DNA from 2 places in the Ruminococcus sp. AF20-12LB genome. Region 2 is predicted to be linked to the other one. Evidence: predicted binding sites of a transcription regulator. Region 2 holds the regulator's gene; the other holds the start of a gene.
What was found. Region 2 encodes HrcA, which represses chaperone genes, less so after heat shock. Its sites were predicted from a motif close to TGTTAGCACTCNNNNNNNNNGAGTGCTAACA; they were not measured.

Region 1 (9,836 bases), on a different contig from region 2:
ACGCACATTTTTGATGATATTTCCGGAACATTTTGCCACGATACGCTCCGGCTCTTTTCCAAGGATCTCTCTTGCTCTTGCCGCGCCATAGGCCAGGGCAATAGGTTCTGTACATCCCATAGCCGGGATCATCTCCTCACGGAGGATCGCCAGATAGTTTTTATATATATTTATGTCCACTTTTTTATTTACCTTCCCGTATTTTATGATTATTTCTTTTCCTGATATTTATGACATGCTACCATATGTCCCGGCTCCACCTGACGAAGTGCCGGTGTTTCCTGTCTGCAGCGTTCCTCACACCACGGACAGCGGTTATGGAAGCGGCAGCCCCCGATAGATCTGGACTGTACTCCGGTATCCGTAACGATCTGATCCAGAGTTTTGACTCTCGGGTCCGGAACCGGAATCGAGGAGATCAGCATTTTTGTATAAGGATGCAGCGGATTGGAATAGAGCTTATCTGCATCTGCGATCTCCATGAGATTTCCAAGATAAAGCACCCCGATCTCATCACAGATCTTCTGGACCACCTGCAGCTGATGGCTGATGAACAGGTAGGTCAGCCCGTATTTTTCCTGAAGATCCTGAAGCATCTGAACGATCTGGGCCTGCAGGGAAACATCCAGCGCAGAAATGGGTTCATCGCAGACTACAAATTCCGGCTGTACGGAAAGTGCTCTTGCAATGGAAATCCTCTGACGCTGTCCGCCGGAGAACTCATGAGGATACTTCAGAAGATCCTGCTCTTTGAGGCCAACCACGCGGATCAGTTCTTTTGCACGCTCTTTGCGTTCTTTCTGCGTGTACATTTTATGGATCGCCATAGGCTCACAGATGATATCCTGCACTGTATGGCTTGGGTCCAAAGAGGAATAGGGATCCTGAAAAACGGACTGCATTTTTTTGCGGTATGGAAGCAGTTCTTTTTCCCCCATGGCTCCGATCTCTGTTCCTTCATAAAAAATCTCACCGCCTGTGGGTTTATGATAACGTAAGATTGCCTTTCCGATGGTAGATTTTCCGCTTCCGGATTCTCCTACCAGACCGAAGGTTTTTCCCTTTTCAATAGAAAAGCTTACCTGATCCACAGCCTTCAGTATGCCCGGCTTAAAGGACAGAAGCTTCGGAGATTTCTGTTTAAAATATACTTTCAGATCTTTTACTTCAATTAAGGGCTTGCTCATCTCTTCTCCTCCCTTCTGTGACAGAATATCCTGTGTCCCTCTGAAGCCTCATAATATTTCGGAAGACAGGCTTCACACGTTTTGTTCGCATATTTACAGCGATTCAGGAAAGGACACAGATCACCGTTTCCGTCCGAAAGATCTCTCTCCAGAAACTGTTCAAAGGTACCTCCCACCCGCGGCATGCTTGCGATCAGTGCCTGTGTATAGGGATGTCCCGGATGAAGAAAGATCTCTTCTACAGTTCCCTCTTCCACTACGTAGCCACCACACATAACAGCTACCCGTTTACAGGTCTGCGCCACAACGCCCAGATCATGGGTGATCAGGATGATACTCATATTGTTCTTTTTCTGAAGTTCCAGAAGCAGGTGAAGGATCTGCGCCTGGATCGTAACATCCAGGGCTGTGGTCGGCTCATCGGCGATCAGGACCTTCGGATCACTGCTCATGGCCATGGCGATCATCACACGCTGGCGCATACCGCCGGAAAGCTCGTGGGGATAGCTGTTCATAGCCTTTTCCGGGTCTGTGATGCCTACGGCTGTGAGAAGCTCCAGCACCCGGGCCTTTGCTTCTTTTTTGTCCATGTTGGTATGGCGTCGGATCAGCTCTACCATCTTATTGCCAACAGTGTAAACCGGATTCAGTGCGGAAAGCGAATCCTGAAAGATCATGGCGATCTCACCACCGCGGATCTCACGGAGCTCTGCTTCGTTTTTCTTCAGGATATCTTCTCCCCGGAACAGGATCTCACCGCCCATGATCTTACAGTTGGATGGTCCGAGACGGAGAATGGATTTGGTGGTCACACTTTTTCCGCTTCCGGACTCTCCTACGATCCCGAAAAAATCCCCCTCACCGATGGCAAAGCCAGCACCTTTTACTGCCTGTGTCTCTCCAAGGTCTGTAAAGAAAGACACCTTCAGATCTTTTACTTCCAGTAATTTTTCCATATGTAAATGTCCTCCTTACTTGGGCTCGAATACTTTTCTTAATACTTCTCCCAGATAATTGAAGCTGACGACAGTGATCAGGATCAGGATTCCGGGGAAAATAGCCAGATACGGTGCCTGCTGGATATAGCGCTGTGCATTGCTCAGCATACTTCCCCAGGAAGCCGTAGGCGGTTGGATACCCAGGCCGAAAAAGCTCAGTGCAGATTCCATCAGGATGGCATTGGCAATGTTCATGGTTGCAGCCACGATAATGGTAGGCATGATGTTAGGCAGGATATGGTGTACAATGGTGGAGAATTTCTTCTGTCCGGAGATCTTTGCATAGATGACATACTCTCTCTCGTTCAGGGAAATAGTCTCGCCACGGACGATCCTGGCAATGTTCATCCAGGTCAGAAAGCCGATGATCAGGACAATGTTCTGAAGTCCCGGTTTCAGGAAGGCATTCATAACGATCATGATCAGGAATGTCGGAAGGCTCATCAATGCATCCACCAGACGCATCAGCACCGCATCCACCGTTCCTCCCACAAAACCGCTGATGGAACCGATGATCACGCCAAGGGCTGTAGAAAGCACCATGGAAAGGAAGCCCACCAGAAGTGATGCTCTTCCTCCGTAAATACAGCGAGCCAGATAATCCCGTCCCATATCATCCGTACCGAAAAGATGCGCCATGGAAGGAGCATTCAGTCTCTCTGTGGCGCTGATGGCATTGGGATCTACCGGATACAGAAAGGCAAAAATGGAGATCAGTGCCAAAAGGATGATAGCTGCTGCACCTACCACTGCAAGTTTATTTGTCTTAAAACCAAGTTTGATATTTTTCCAGATATTTTCTCTCATGTTCCTTCACCTCCTAACATCCTGCTTTCCGGATCCTCGGATCAAAGACAGCATACAGAATATCTGCCAGAAGATTTCCGAGCACCACAAGAAGCGCGGTGAACATGGTAATTCCCATGATCAGGGGATAATCATACTGCATGACGGCAGTAACTGCCAGCTGACCGATTCCCGGCCATGCAAAAACCTGCTCGGTGATAATGGCACCGGATACCAGGGACTGCAGGCTCATTCCGAGAACTGTGATCATAGGAAGCATGGCATTTTTCAGTACATGCCGGAAAAGGATTCCAGACTCTTTCATTCCGTAAGCCTTCTGCACCATAACATAATCGGAGGACATTTCCGTAATGGTACTGCTTCTTAAATACCGGATGTACTGTGACGCATTTGCAAAGGTCAGAACTGCACAAGGCATGACCATATGCAGGATCAAATCTCCAAAGGAACGGTTTCCGTCTGAATGCATACCGATACTTGGCAGGATATGTAAATGCACACTGAGGAGATAGATCAGCATGATACCGAACCAGAAAGTAGGAATGGAGATACCTACATAACAAAACATACTGGTAATCTTATCCAGAACACCATTCTTATTCTTTCCGGAATACAGGCCCAGTACAATGGCAATGAGAAAACCAAGCAGCATGCTGGTTCCCATGAGGATCACGGTTGCGGGAAGCCTCTCCAGCATCTGTGTCAGGACCGGACGGTTATTCATCAGAGAATTTCCGAAATTCCCGTGAAGGATCCTTCCCAGCCACAGAAAGTACTGCTCATAGAGAGGCTTTGTAAGTCCCAGGCTTTCTCTCAGGTTCTGGATATATTCTTCACTCATATTTGGTTCCACATAAGTCAGAACAGGATCTCCGGGCGCTGCTTTTGTCAGTGCAAAGCAGAGAACAGAGACAATAAACAGTGTCAGAATACACTGTATCAGTCGGTTTACGATCTTCTTCAAAATGTACCTCCTTTATTTTCCCCGAAAACAGGAAATCGGCTGGCGCAAAAAACGCGTCAGCCTCTTTCTGTTTCCGGTATTCATCCGCTATAAAATTATTTATTTCTCCAATGTGTAGATCTTGGAATAATCATAATAAATAGTTTTTAACAGACATTCATCAAAGCCCCCGAAATCTTTACTTACCGCATAGAAACCATTGGAATAAGCGATCGGATAGATATACATGTTATCATTGATCGTATTCTGGATCTCTTTATAAATCTCACCACGTTTTGTCTCATCTGCAGTGCTGTTGCCATCTTCCCACAATGCATCCAGATCTGTATCCTTGATCCTGGAATAGTTGGAACGGCTGTCGGAAGAACTCATGTCTGCGTAAAGGCTCGGCTCTTCTCCCAGAGTATAGAAGCTCAGTACCAGATCATAATCTGTGCACTCCGGATCCTTTGTTTTATTCTTGAAGGTAGACTCATCTGTAGGAAGAAGATTGATGGTGATTCCTACATTTGCAAGGGCAGACTGTACATACAGAGCCTCACTCTCCATTGTCTTATCTGTGGAGATATACATCAGGTTCAGAGAAAGATTTGTCTTTCCTGCTTCGGAAAGGAGCTCCTGTGCTTTAGCCGGATCATTGTCGTAGGTATTGTCCGGTTTTGTATAGTAGAGTGTATCCGGTGTAAAAATAGAATCCGCAGGCTCTGCATAGTCCTCGGAAATGAAAGCAAACTGGCAGAACTCCTCTTTATTCAGTGCGTATGCGATTGCCTGACGTACCTTTACATCCTGAAGATCTTTGTTCAGCTCATTCATGAACATGGCGTTGACACGTCCGGAATTATAGGTATTGATGTTTACGTTATCGTAAGCACTGACGGTATCATAATCATCTGCACTGATCAGACGTGCATCCAGATCTCCGCTTGCAAGTGCCGCATTGGCGGAACTGGAATCCTTTACGATCTTGAAGGTGATGGAATCCAGATTTACATCATCAAAATAGTCGTCGAATTTTGTTACTTTATAATACTCTCCGGATTTGTATTCCTCGAACTTAAAAGGACCGTTTCCCACCGGTTCATTGTTGAGATCACTTTCTCCGATATTCTCCACGCCGTCATAAATATGCTTCGGAATACAGTAAACCTGGCTCAGTCCGCCAAGAAAGCCTGCGGAAGATGACCCAAGGGAAAGCTTGACTGTAAGGTCATCAACCTTCTCTGCCTCTACTGCCTTATCATTAACGTATCCGTAAGAAGAGTACGGAACATTCTGCTTCTCATCTACCAGCACCTGCATGGTAAATACCACATCATCGGCTGTGATCGGCTGACCGTCATGCCATTTCAGTCCGTCTTTCAGCTTCAGTGTGAATTCGCTGGCATCATCATTGGCTGTTACACTTTCGCAAAGTCCGTTTCCGTAATACATCTCTCCGTTCACGATCTCAAAAAACGGGCTGTACAGTGCCTGCATCATATCGAAGCTTGTCTGATCCACAACATAAAGCGGATTGATGTTCTGCGGATCTGTTGTTTCTGCAATGGTAATATTTCCACCTTCCGCCTTAGTTCCTTCTGTTTCTGCTGCAAAAACAGTCATTCCTGACATGACAGTTGTTCCTGCCACTGCAGCTGCCAGAAGCGCTGCCAGTACTTTTTTTCTCATTTCCTGTTCCTCCTGTGTTTCAGTGAGTATTCCTCTTTTTCCTACCAGTTTAATATGATATAGGCAAGATAATACTATACCATATTACCTTTGTCAAGCTGTCCCTGGCTCTTCAGAGATTTTTTTACTGCATTTCGCTAAAGCTTGTATTTATTCTACATACAGATCACACAGGCGTCAAGATAAATTTTCTGTATCTTGCCTCTGATCTATATATATTTCCTTAATTCGTCATATTTTTGATCCAATGTCCGTAATTGCACTTCAAAAATGCAGGCACGCATTTAAAGATCTGATCTGCATTCAGGCAGCATACCACTACTGCCGGAGATGCATTGACCACAAATGCCATAAACATGGACAGGGGAATCACGATCCCCCAGGTACTGATCAAATCCACCTTCATGGAATAGGCGATGCTTCCGCTTCCCCGGATAATACCACCGTTTGTCGGCATCTGATAGGACATCCCTACCATTACCACACTTAAAATGATAAGAAAAGTATTGGCCATCTCTCTCGTTTCCGGCGAAAGCTGATACAGGCTCAGCACCGGGATCCGGATAAAGAAAAGAAGGATACCACAGGTGAGTCCCATGACTACAAATAATTTCTGGAGCTTTTTGGAATAAACCTTCGCGAGTTCCAGGTTCCCGGAACCGATGGTTTTTCCCATGGTAACTGATGCAGCGGAGGCGGCTCCCACAGCAGCGGATTTCACCATCAAAAACAGATTGGAGGCTGCACTGTTGGCGGCAATGGCTGCTGCTGTCATATGTCCCAGGATTGCTGTCTGAAGAGCCGTATTCACGCCCCAGAGTCCCTGGAGCACCAGCAATGGACATACCACCTTATAATATTTCCGGCCGAACCTTAGGTCTGAATGCAGATAATCCCGGATACAAATGCCGATCCAGCTCTGTTTTTTGCAGATATAGATGATCAGAACACAGATCTCCGCAATACGGGCAGTCAGTGTTCCCACAGCAGCTCCTGCGGCTCCCATCCTGGGTGCACCAAAATGTCCGTAGATCAGGATCCAGTTTATGCTGCAGTTGATCACAAGAGTCATTACCGAAAGCCCGAAGGCAACCCCTGCAATTTCCACACAACGCAGTGTAGCAAGCAGGATCTGCGTCACCGCAAAGAAAAAGTAAGTAAACCGGATGATCGCCAGATAGGAACAGCCGGCTTCAATAATCGTCTGGTCTGTTGTAAAAAGCCCCAGCAGCTGTGTCGGAAAAAGGCTGGCCAGGATAAACAGCACAAGGGCAATAAAAAGGCCTGTGCGCATGGCCCAGGCACTGATCCTTCTTACCGGCTCTGTCTCTTTCTTTCCCCAGTACTGACTTCCGAATATGACAAGTCCGTCTCCCAGCGCCATAAGCAGCTGCTGAAAGACGAACTGTACCTGGTTTACGGTGGTCACACCGGATAATGCAGTTTCGCTGAAGGCTCCAAGCATAATGTTGTCAGCAAGATTGACACTTAAGGTCACTACATTCTGCAACACCAGCATGGAGCATAATTTCAGAAAATTACGATAAAAATTCTTCATCAGTCTTTTACGATGGCAATGATATCATCTGCGTTGATCACCAGATATTTCTCACCCTCATATTTGATCTCAGTTCCTGTGTATTTTCCGTAGATCACACGGTCACCTGGCTTTACCTGTACCGGTACTTCTTTACCGTCTACGACCTTACCGCCACCTACTGCGATAACCTCTGCCTGCTGGGTTTTCTCCCTGGAGCTGTCCGGAAGCACGATGCCGGATGCGGTTTTGTCTTCTGTCTCAAAATATTTTACGATAACTCTGTCTGCAACTGGTTTTAATGCCATGTTCATTTCCTTCTTTCTGTGATTATTAGCACTCTTGAGTTTCGAGTGCTACTCTTTTCTTATCATACTACATATCCGAAAATTGTCAAGATATTTGCGGATATGCAGTATGATATTATTTATGATAGGGTTCTCCGCTGATGATACGATAGCTGCGGTAGATCTGTTCCAGAAGGATCACACGCATCAGCTGATGAGGAAATGTCATTTTCGAAAAGCTTAAAGCATAGTCTGATCTCTTCAGTACTTCTTTTCCAAGGCCGATAGAGCCGCCGATCACAAACTGGATATGGCTGGTCCCACGTATTCCCAGTTCGTTGATCTTCCGTGCAAAGTTCTCAGAGGTCAGCTGTTCGCCTCCGATCTCCAGAGTGATCACAAACGCATCATCCCGGATATATTTGAGAAGACGCTCCCCTTCCTTGTTCCGAATGGCATCTTCTACTGTTTCGCTGGCATTATCCGGTGTTTTTTCGTCGGACACTTCTATGATCTCCAACTTGCAGTAACGCCCGAGGCGCTTGGAATACTCCGCAATGGCATCCCGCAGATATTTTTCCTTGATCTTCCCTACTGTCAGGATACTTATTTTCATCCGCCGTTCTCCTCCAGATAATTCTCAAATTCTTCTGCTGACATCAAAACCTTCCTTGGCTTGGTTCCTTCCTCCGGGCCTACCACTCCTGCGTCACAAAGCTGATCCATGATCCTTGCCGCACGGTTAAATCCGATCTTGAACATACGCTGGAGCATACCGATGGAGGCCTTTTCCTTTTCAATGATAAATTTACCAGCTTCTGTAAAATAGACATCTCTGTCACCGCCGCCGGCTCCTCCCGGGACACCGGCTGTATTGACCTGCTTCTCGATGGAGGTATCATAAACAGCACCCTGGTTTTTGTCAGAAACATATTCTACGACTGCACTGACCTCCTCATCTGAAACAAAAGCACCCTGCAGTCTGGCCGGCTTCTGATACCCCTGAGGATAAAACAGCATATCGCCCTTGCCAAGAAGTTTCTCGGCACCGTTCATATCCAGGATCGTCCTGGAATCCACACCGGAAGATACGGAAAATGCGATCCTGGACGGCATATTGGCCTTGATCAGACCTGTGATGACATTGACAGATGGCCTCTGGGTAGCAATGATCAGATGGATACCTGCTGCACGTGCCAGCTGGGCCAGGCGGCAGATCGCATCCTCAACTTCTCCCGGCGCAACCATCATAAGATCCGCAAGCTCGTCCACGATGATCACGATCTGCGGCATCTTCTCAGGTGCCTTTTCTCCCTCCGGGACCCGCATATTGGCAACTTTTTTGTTATATTCTCCAAGATTACGTACCCCATATTCCGCAAAAGCATTGTAACGGCTGGTCATCTCAGAAACAGCCCAGTTCAGCGCACCGGCCGCTTTCTTCGGATCTGTGACTACCGGAATGAACAGGTGCGGGATCCCGTTATATACACTGAGCTCCACCACCTTCGGATCGATCATGATCAGACGCACCTCATCCGGTGTAGCCTTATAAAGGATGCTGATGATCAGCGTATTGATGCAGACGGATTTTCCGGAGCCGGTTGCCCCGGCGATAAGAAGATGAGGCATCTTGGCAATATCCGCCACTACCGGTTTTCCGGCAATATCCTTACCTGCTGCAAAGGACAGCTTGGATTTTGCATTTTTAAACTCCTCTGACTGAAGAAGATCCCGCAGCATGACCGGGCTGTTCTCCTTGTTCGGGACCTCGATCCCCACGGCTGCCTTTCCCGGTATCGGTGCTTCGATACGGATATCCGGTGTAGCAAGATTCAGCTTGATATCATCGGAAAGACCAACGATCTTGCTGACCTTCACACCCATTTCCGGCTGCAGTTCATAGCGGGTAACGGTAGGTCCGCAGCTCACATTGGTAACGGTTACATTAACGCCGAAATTATGCAGGGTTTCTTGAAGCTTCTGTGCTGTTTTTCGCAGATGTGCATCGGAATCCCCCTGAGATCTGCCATCTCCGCGCTTCAGAAGCTTCAGCGGCGGATACTGATATGGTTTCTTCTCCGGAGCTCCCCCCTGGCTGATCTCATGCTGGATATTTCTGATCCCATGCTCGATCTCTGTCTGAGATGACTTCGGGTTTCTGGAGGGCTGATGGGATGCCTTCTGTTCAGCTTCCGGCTGAGGATCCTCCTTTATCTCAGCGAGAACGGCTGCCTTTCCTGTTTCCCGGGAAGCTTTTGCTGTTGCATCTGTCTTTGCCGGCAGGATCTGCTGCATCTCGGGAATATCCACATCCTCGTAGCCGTCATAGGCATCCTCCTCTTCGGCTTCCTGCATTTCTCTTTCGAAATCCGGCTCCTCCGA
Region 2 (9,836 bases):
ACCGTTTCCGTATAATGGGTTGGAAATACGGGAACTTACGTTGGAAATTCCAAAATGCTTCTCATAATCAATAACATTATGCTCAATAGCATGGCGCAGCTGTGCAAGGGTTTCGGAGTCCATGCCGGCACCGTTGTCCTCAATGGAGATCACAACCGTATCATCGCCATAAAGAACATGGATCGAAATGAAAACAGCTGGTGTGCCCGAAGAAATCCCGTGCAGAATGGAATTTTCGAGAAATGGCTGAAGTGTAAACTTGCAGATCAGGAAATTTTCGATTCCATCTTCTGCTTCGATCTCCCAGTCCAGATTATCTTTATGACAGAGCTTTTCCATTTCCAGATAAAGCCGGGCAATTTCCAATTCATCTTTAATAGGAATAAGTTCCTTTGATTTACGCAGGGTAAGACGGTAAAAGGCAGTCAGATTTGCAATCATCTGATCAGCAATGTCAAGCTTTCCAAGGGACTGGCAGGTACGGATCGATCCCAGGATATTGTAAAGAAAATGCGGATTGATCTGTGACTGGAGCAGCTGGTATTTCAGACGTTCTTCGTTTACGGAAAGATTTACAATGGACTTCAGGTTTCCGGCTATTGTGTGCTGCATATCTTCAAAGGTGATGCCCAGTCTGTCAATCTCATCATACCTGGAAGGGTCATCCGGGTGGGGAACAGTAACGATAGACAGATGTTCCGGATCATGTCCCAGCTGAAAAGTTTCCATTGCATAGGAAAGTGCAGTGATCTTCCGGGTAAGATTTTCGGAAAACAGGATCACGATGATAACAGTAAGGGGCAGAAAAATAAGGACAGTGATCAGTAAGGCACGGATCAGGATGTGTGTGTTGCCCTGAATGTAGCTTTCAGGGATTTCGGTAACATGGAGCCAGCCATTGCTTAAGGTACAGCAGTTATAATATTTGTCGCCGCTGTGAAAAGAAGAATCTGCATTTTCTTTAAATTTCTGAAACTGTGCTTTGGAAATTCCGGATAAATTCAGTGAGGATGTATTTTTTGCTGCAATCTCTCCGTGATCTGTGAGAATGTAGCTGTATATGCGGGAATCCAAAGCAGCAGGCTGCAGATAAGTGGTAAGCTCTGAGGTGTCCAGAGCAATGCCGTAGGCGTATTCCAGAATACCGGTGGCCTGATTTTTCAGTGCCCGGACGCAGAGGATCACATCGGCAGATGATTTTTTTGTGGACAGTATTTTAGGCAGAGGCATATTGGAAACCGGTATCCAGACAGAGGAAAAGCCTGAACCGGAAACAATATTTTTATCCAGACCATATGCAGAAAGCTCATCTGTGGAAAAGAAGTACAGGCTTTCTTTTGAACCGAGCTGATCGGGCTGCAGAAAAACATATATATGGAAGAAATCGAATGTGGATTTATACAGCGAAATATTGTTTTTTACAGTGGTGAATTTTTTCAGTGCATCTACCTTATTAGAGGAAGGCTGATTTAGGGAGTACATTTGAAACTGTATGGTATCTGCTACATTTTCAACCTGACCGAGGCGGTCGTTCAGCTGAGAGACCAGCTGCTTGTCAGTCATTACGGCAGAATCGATGATACGATCTCTGGCAATGTTATAGGAAATGTGATAGCTGATGAAGGTCAGGGAAATCAGAGGTACCATAGTTGCGATCAGAAATGCGAGCAGGAGCTTATAGCGAAATGAGGAAAAACTGGGTGGGATACATTTGTGGAATTTCATAGTACATATTCTCCTTTATGTCAAAAACAAATTAATGAAACCGAATTCAGCTGTGAAAAAAAGCCGTTACAAATATAGATTATATAAAAGGATTATAAAAAATTAACAACAAAAATACAAGAGAACGAAAAATAATATAAATAAATCATAAAATATTGTATTTAGAATGAGGGGACTCTCTGGTATCCTTAAACCATCAAAAACAGGTGTGGACAAACACGAAAATGTCCAGAAAGGAAGAAAGATATGAAGAAAAAAGTAATGAGTGCAGTTTTGGCAGCAGCGATGGTTGTGGGTATGGCAGGTAACGTGGTTACTGTTTCCGCAAAGGAGAAATATGATCTTACCTTATACAGCATCAACACCACAGACCCGGATTTTGAGGACTGGCTTGCAAATGTGGAAGATGCCACGGGCCTGAACATTAATGTAGTTGCGGCACCTACAGATTCAGATACACGTCAGCAGAAGATCACCACAATGCTTTCCACAGGAGATGCTTCCGTGGATGTCATTGAGATCAACGATGAGATGAGTGCGGCATTTAAAAATTCTGGATGGCTGGAAGGACTGAATGATACAGTAATGACAGATGATATCGCTGATCAGTTTGCCCAGGGATATGTAAAGGATATGATCACAGATAAGGACGGAAACATCATCGGTGTTCCAGGATATACAGGATATCTTGCATTCTGGGTAAATCAGGAGATCATGGATGAGGTCGGAATCAAATCCATTGATACAAAAGAGGATTTCATGAAGTATATGAAGGCTGTTTCCAAGGACGGAAGATTCGGCTACGGCGGTTCCTGGGAGAAAACTTATGCATTTAACGAGCTTGCACAGTTTGTAAACATGTTCGGCGGCGATTATTTTGACTGGACCAAAGAGGAAAACAAGGAAGCAGTTCAGTTCCTCCACGATCTGGTTGCTGATAAAGAAACATCCATTGAGCAGATCGCTGATAAATATGAGCAGATGAATCCGAAGATCAATGACGGAAAATACGGATGCTGGTTCATGTGGGGCCTTGGAACAGATTATGCAAAGGCAGATATGCTTGGCGCAGATAAGATCCACATGGAAATGGTACCGGATTTCAGCGGTAAGGGAGAGCGTGCGATCTTTACAGATTCCTGGAGCTATGTTCTCAACAAAGCATCCAAGAATAAAGATGCAGCTGTGAAATTCCTCCAGTATATGGCTGATGAAGGCGGAATGGAAGCTTCCTATAAAGCATTTGACAGATATCCTGCAAGAAAGGATGTTGCAGAGAAGGTAGTTCCGGATTCTGACCCGGCAAAAGAAATGTACAGCAGATATGCAAATGAATGCAATGTACAGGGACGTCCGATGGTGGCACAGACAATGGAATTTATCAGCGATATGGGAACAATCTTCCAGTCCTGTATGAAAGACGAGATTACAGTTGATGAGTTCTGCAAGAAGGCTCAGGATGTGGTAGATATGTATAAGTAAAAGATATAAAAAAACAGCAATGTAAAGCAGAGGTAAAAGTCTGCTTTACATTGCTTGATGAACAGGGAGGAAAGTTCCATGACAATAAGTAAAAAAACTATGAAGTGGATACCGTGGCTTTTGATCCTGCCAGTTGTACTGATTCGAGGCTTTACAACATTATATCCCATTCTGATGACTGTGAAAAACAGCTTCTTTAATATCAGTATCCTTGCAGGTATCAATGAATTTATAGGCTTCAAGAATTACCTGAAGGTATTTTCTGATCCTAAAGTGCTCACATCGATCAGCTTTACGGCAATATTTGTGGTTGCTTCCATGATCCTGCATGTGATCCTCGGAGTTATCCTGGCACTGATCCTGAATATGAAATTCAAAGGCCGCCGTTTTCTGAGGACCATCGTGCTGATTCCGTGGGCTATGCCTGCAGTAGTAGCCGGTATGGCTGCAAAATGGGCATTTAACAATGATTATGGTCTGATCAATGATTTTATCCGCTGGTTTGTACCGGGCTACCAGAACAGCTGGCTGATCAATACAGGTACTGCAAGAGCAGCGGTAATTGCAATGGACCTGTGGAAGGACCTTCCGTTCTTTGCAATCCTTGTACTTTCCGGACTTCAGTTTATTTCCGGCGATATCTATGAGGCAGCAAAGGTAGACGGTGCAAACGGGATCCAGAGCTTTTTCCGGATCACACTTCCGCTGATCGCAAAAAATGTCCTGACTTTATGTATTCCGTTCACACTCTGGAGACTGACAACCTTCGATCTGGTTTATTCCATGACATCTGGAGGCCCTGGAGAGGATACTGCGCTGATCGCATACAGAATCACAACAGAAGCATTTACAAATCTAAACGTAGGATATGCTTCGGCGCTGGCTATGCTGCTGTTTGTTGTAATGGCGATCTTCAGCTGGCTGAATATACGTGTTATGAATAAGTTTGACAGTTAGGGGGAATTATCGTGAAGAATACAGGAAAATATAATGTTTATCATGGAGTGGTAGCCGTTGGAAGATGGGTTCTGTTTGCAGTCGTGGCTTTTCTGATCCTGTTCCCGGTTTACTGGATCTTTATTTCTTCGATCACACCGGCAGGAGAACTGTTTAAAACACCGATCGATTATCTTCCGGATCATCCCACACTGGAAAGCTATAAATTTCTGATACAGAATGTAGGACTGCTTTCAAAGATCGGAAATACAGTTCTGATCGTAGGCCTTACACTTGTGATCAGTACCGTGCTGTGTGCAATGGCTGCCTATGGATTCTCAAGATTTAACTCAAAGGGAGTTTCTGTTGCATTTGCATTTGTGCTGGCTACCATGCTGATTCCTGAGGTTGTTACAGCCCGCCCGCTGTATGAGTTTATGCAGAAGGTAAAGCTGTATGATACATATCCGGGACTTATCCTTCTTTATATCAGTACCGTTATACCGTTTACGGTCCTGATCCTCAGAAACTTTGTCGGTGAGATCCCGATCTCACTGGAGGAGGCAGCTGCTATTGACGGCGCATCTTTTTCACAGAGACTGTTTACGATCGTTCTGCCGCTGATGAAGCCGGCGATCGCTACGGTTTGCATTATCAACTTTATTACCTGTCTGAATAACTTTTTCACACCGTTGTTTTATTCAAATGGTATTCAGGTACTTTCCGTTTCCATTGTACAGCTTCCGTTACGTGACAACATGTATGGAGTTCCGTGGGATTTGGTCAGCGCCATGGGATGGATCATCCTTCTTCCGATCATTATCTTTGTAGCTGTTTTTGAGAAACAGATCATGGATGGTATCATGGCAGGTGGAGTAAAAGCGTAAATATTTTTAATTTCCAAAAGAGAGGAGAAAACAGATATGTATCAGGCATTTACAGGCGGACTGGGAGGAATCGCACTTGCAAAGCATGGAAAAAGCCGTGCAATCAACGCGGAAAATCCTCATGGAGAAAAAGGCAGAGGCGGTATGGCTGCAAGTCATTTGGGACCATCCAGAAAAGGAAGCCCGTGTCTTAAGGATATTGAGCCGGGAACTGTGGTAACTCTGGCAGAAATGGAAGGACCGGGACAGATCAATCATATCTGGATCACCGTTGATAATAAGACTACAGAGGCAGATTGCTTTGTACTGAGAGATCTTGTGATCCGTATGTACTGGGATGACGAGGAAACTCCTTCCGTGGAAAGTCCTCTGGGTGATTTCTTCTGCTGCGGATTCGGAAGGGAATGTTTTGTAAATTCTGTTCCTGTGGCTGTTGTTCCAAGCAGGGGATTTAACTGCTATTTCCCGATGCCGTTTAAGAAGAAAGCAAAGATCACACTGGAAAACCAGCATGCAAATAAAATCCCGGCGTTTTTCTATCAGGTAGATTATTGCCTTTATGATGAGCTTCCGGAAGATATTGCTTATTTCCATGCACAGTGGAGACGGGAACGGTTGACAGAAAAAACAAAAGATTATACAATTTTGGATGGAGTAAAAGGAAAAGGCCATTATATAGGAACCTACATGGCACTTACTACACTGGAACGTTACTGGTGGGGCGAGGGAGAAATGAAGTTTTATATTGACGGAGATGAGGAGTATCCGACCATCTGCGGAACAGGAACGGAAGATTACTTTGGAGGTTCCTGGAGCTTTGCCAAACAGGTGGATGGAAAAACCGTGGAACAGAATTATAACACACCATATCTGGGATATCCGTATTATTCTGCCCATGACGAACTGATCCACAATTTTTATCATAATGATGACTGCCCGCCAATGCGAGGCTTTTACAGATGGCATTTACAGGATCCGATCTGCTTTGAAGAGGATCTTCACGTTACGATTCAGCAGATAGGCGTCGGATACCGTGGCCTGTTTGAACGACAGGATGATGTGGCAAGTGTAGCGTACTGGTATCAGACACTTCCTCATGCACCGTTCCAGCCGTTGATGTCAAAAGAGGATAGATGGCCCAGATAAAAAGGGTGGTAGAGATTGAAAAAACAGGTATTTTGCGGGGTATTTGCCCTGGCTCTGGCAGTGACAGGATGTGGAGTCCAGAAGAAGGAGGCTGCATCTGATATTGTGCCGGAGAACAGACAGGAACTGACGATCCTTCATGTGGATGCAGGCACAGAAGGCTTTGATTCTTTTATCAGCCAGGCGGAAAAAGATCTTGGAATAAAGATCCATATTGAAAAATGTCCGGCCAATGCGGACAATCGCCAGGCCAAAATAGCAACTCTTCTGACATCAGGAGATGATTCTGTTGATCTGATCACAGTAAATGATGAGATGATATCCGAATTTAAACATAAGGGATTTCTTCTTCCGTTGGAAGATACGGTTATGACAGAGGAGACAGCGGCGAATTTTCTGCAGGAATACCTGAAAGAAATATGCATGTCAGACGGACATATTTTTTCGGTACCGTTCAGGATGGATATCATGGCATTCTGGGTGAACCAGGAATTGCTGGATCAGGCTGGTCTGGACAGACTCTCCTGTCTCAGTGATCTTGAGATCCTTCAAAAAAAGCTTCAGAATACGGGAAAATATGCATATGGGGATGCATGGGAGATTTCTTACATATATAATAGTATCAGCGAGTATGTCGATTTTTTCGGAGGAGATTATACAGACTGGACGGATCCGAAAACAAGAGAAGCGGCAGAATATATGAAGCGAATGCTGGATACAGGGATGATATCAGAGGAGAATCTGATTGACCAGCATGACCAGCTGAATGAAAAATTTATAAACGGCCAGTATGGATGTATGTTTATGTATACCGGTGTGTTGAGTACTTTTCAGAATGCAGGCGTGTATGGAAAAGATAAGATCCATATGGCACCATTTCCGGAATTTGACGAGAAGGTGACCAATATCGCAACCTGGCAGTATGTACTGAATAAAAATTCTGATCATAAAGAAGCAGCTCTGAAGTTCCTTCAGTATGTGTCCGGATATGAGGCCAGCAAAAATTACGGACAGCTGACAAAAATGTGTCCGGCAAGACTGGATGTGATCGAGGATAAGAATTTTGATTTGGATGGCATTGAAATGATCCGGCAATATCTGAAAGATTATAAGCTGAAGGCAAGACCACTGTGTGCCGATTCCATAGAAGCTGTTTCGGCTATGGGTACGGAATTTCAGAAATATGTGCTGGGACAGAAAACAGAAGCGGAATTTTTTGCCGGGGCACAGAACTGCATAGACCAGTATTACAAAAAAGCATCGTACTGATGCTTTTTTTGTTTTGAAAAAATAAGAACTTTTTTTCAAAACATATTGACAAATATTTTACATGGTGATATCTTAAAGACTGTAGATGTTAGCACTCCACTAAAATGAGTGCTAACAGATATAAAAAAAGAATCAACATCCGTCAGGAAGAATAAAAAGGAAAGGAGATGGCTTCATGGAAGAGGTGTTGAATGAGCGCAAGCAAAAAATCTTAAAAGCAATCATCAAGACCTATATGGAGACCGGAGAACCGGTTGGCTCCAGGACCATTTCCAAGTATGCGGATCTCAATGTAAGTTCCGCAACGATCCGAAATGAAATGTCAGACCTGACAGATATGGGCTATATCGTCCAGCCTCATACCTCAGCAGGAAGGATTCCTTCAGATAAGGGCTACAGACTTTACGTCAATGAGCTGATGAAGGAGAAGGAAGCAGAGGTTGCAGAGTTGCGAGATCTGATCATTGAGAAGACAGATAAGATGGATAAGGTGCTTAAGAAGGTTGCGAAGGTTCTTGCTTCCAATACCAACTATGCTACCATGGTTTCCGTTCCGCAGTACAGCGGCAACAAGATCAAGTTCATCCAGCTGTCGAGAATGAGCGAGCTTCAGCTTGTGGCAGTGGTTGTCAGTGACAACAACACAGTCCGGAACCAGATCATCAATCTGGACGAGGAAATGGACGACCAGACGATCCTGAAACTGAATCTTCTTCTTAACACCAATCTCAATGGGATCCCGATCCAGGATATCAACCTTGGGATGATCGCCAGACTGAAGGAACAGGCAGGCAGCCACAGTGGTGTGGTGGCAACAGTTCTGGATGCAGTGGCAGCCACCATTCATGTGGAAGAGGAAGATATGGAGATCTATACTTCAGGTGCAACCAACATCTTCAAGTATCCGGAGCTTGCCGATAAAGAAAAGGCAACGGAGCTGATCTCCGCATTTGAGGAGAAGCATGAACTTGCCGATCTTGTAAAAGAACAGATGTCAGATGGAGAGAATACAGGAATCCAGGTTTATATCGGTGATGAGATGCCGATCCAGACCATGAAGGACTGCAGCATTGTAACTGCCAGATATGAACTGGGAGACGGAATGTACGGAACCATCGGGATCATCGGTCCCAAACGAATGGATTATGAGAATGTAGTGGACAGTCTGAAAGAGCTTAAGAATCATCTGGATGACGTTTTGAAAAAGAAGAAAACTTAGAAAGGCGGTAGAAAAAAAGTGTCGGAGGAAACAAAGAAAACATCCGAAGAGCAGGAAGCGGAGAAGGAAATCCCCGTAACTGACGGAGATCAGGAAGAAAAAAGCCTGACACCGGAGGGAGAAGATCTGCCGGAGGAAGAAAACAATACTCCAGGCGAAGAAGCTGCCTCAGAGGATAAAAAAGAAGAAAAATCAAAAACTTCCTTCTTCGGAAAGAAGAAAAAAGATAAATCTGAGCAGAAGGTGGAGGAACTTACCGATCGCCTGAAGCGTACCATGGCTGAATTTGATAATTTCCGTAAAAGAACGGAAAAAGAAAAATCCAGCATGTACATCATCGGAGCGAAAGAGATCGTTGAAAAGATCCTGCCGGTTGTAGATAACTTCGAAAGAGGTCTTGCACAGGCACAGGAAGGCGATGCTTTTGCAGATGGAATGAAAATGATCTACAAGCAGCTTACCACAACACTGGATGAGCTTGGTGTGAAGCCAATCGAAGCAGTGGGAAAGGAATTCAACCCGGATTTCCATAATGCAGTGATGCATGTGGAAGATGAAGAGGTTGGAGAGAACATCGTGGTGGAAGAATTCCAGAAGGGTTACACCTACAAGGATTTCGTAGTACGCCACAGTATGGTAAAGGTTGCGAACTAACTGACAACAAACTTTATTTTAACAGATACAGACTAAAACAGGAGGAAAAAATCATGGGAAAGATTATTGGTATTGACTTAGGTACAACAAACAGCTGTGTAGCCGTAATGGAAGGTGGACAGCCGACAGTTATCGCAAATACAGAAGGCGCAAGAACAACACCATCCGTTGTAGCATTTACAAAAACAGGAGAGCGTCTGGTAGGTGAGCCTGCAAAACGTCAGGCAGTTACAAATGCAGACAGAACAATCTCCTCTATCAAAAGAGAGATGGGTACCGATTACCGTGTAACCATTGATGACAAGAAATATTCTCCACAGGAGATCTCCGCAATGATCCTTCAGAAACTGAAAAAGGATGCAGAGGCATATCTTGGTGAGAAAGTAACAGAGGCAGTTATCACAGTTCCGGCTTACTTCAACGATGCTCAGCGTCAGGCTACCAAAGATGCAGGTAAGATCGCAGGTCTTGATGTAAAACGTATCATCAACGAGCCTACAGCAGCAGCTCTTGCATAT

Region 1: groES (co-chaperone GroES) is a predicted target of HrcA. The motif match lies at 7,496-7,526, and genes of this name have one in related genera.

What each region holds. Positions count from the first base shown of each region.
Region 1 is NZ_QUGH01000002.1:233,717-243,552, reverse strand. Features, by position in the region: gene DWX61_RS03810 (L-cysteine desulfidase family protein) at 1-180, opposite strand, end outside; gene DWX61_RS03805 (ABC transporter ATP-binding protein) at 210-1,187, opposite strand; gene DWX61_RS03800 (ABC transporter ATP-binding protein) at 1,184-2,143, opposite strand; gene DWX61_RS03795 (ABC transporter permease) at 2,159-2,992, opposite strand; gene DWX61_RS03790 (ABC transporter permease) at 3,006-3,956, opposite strand; gene DWX61_RS03785 (ABC transporter substrate-binding protein) at 4,056-5,627, opposite strand; gene DWX61_RS03780 (MATE family efflux transporter) at 5,851-7,185, opposite strand; gene groES (co-chaperone GroES) at 7,185-7,472, opposite strand; gene rlmH (23S rRNA (pseudouridine(1915)-N(3))-methyltransferase RlmH) at 7,588-8,067, opposite strand; gene DWX61_RS03765 (FtsK/SpoIIIE family DNA translocase) at 8,064-9,836, opposite strand, start outside.
Region 2 is NZ_QUGH01000003.1:98,398-108,233, reverse strand. Features, by position in the region: gene DWX61_RS04860 (sensor histidine kinase) at 1-1,725, opposite strand, end outside; gene DWX61_RS04855 (ABC transporter substrate-binding protein) at 1,972-3,207, shown strand; gene DWX61_RS04850 (carbohydrate ABC transporter permease) at 3,286-4,164, shown strand; gene DWX61_RS04845 (carbohydrate ABC transporter permease) at 4,176-5,030, shown strand; gene DWX61_RS04840 (glycoside hydrolase family 172 protein) at 5,067-6,176, shown strand; gene DWX61_RS04835 (ABC transporter substrate-binding protein) at 6,192-7,445, shown strand; gene hrcA (heat-inducible transcriptional repressor HrcA) at 7,621-8,664, shown strand; gene grpE (nucleotide exchange factor GrpE) at 8,770-9,318, shown strand; gene dnaK (molecular chaperone DnaK) at 9,372-9,836, shown strand, end outside.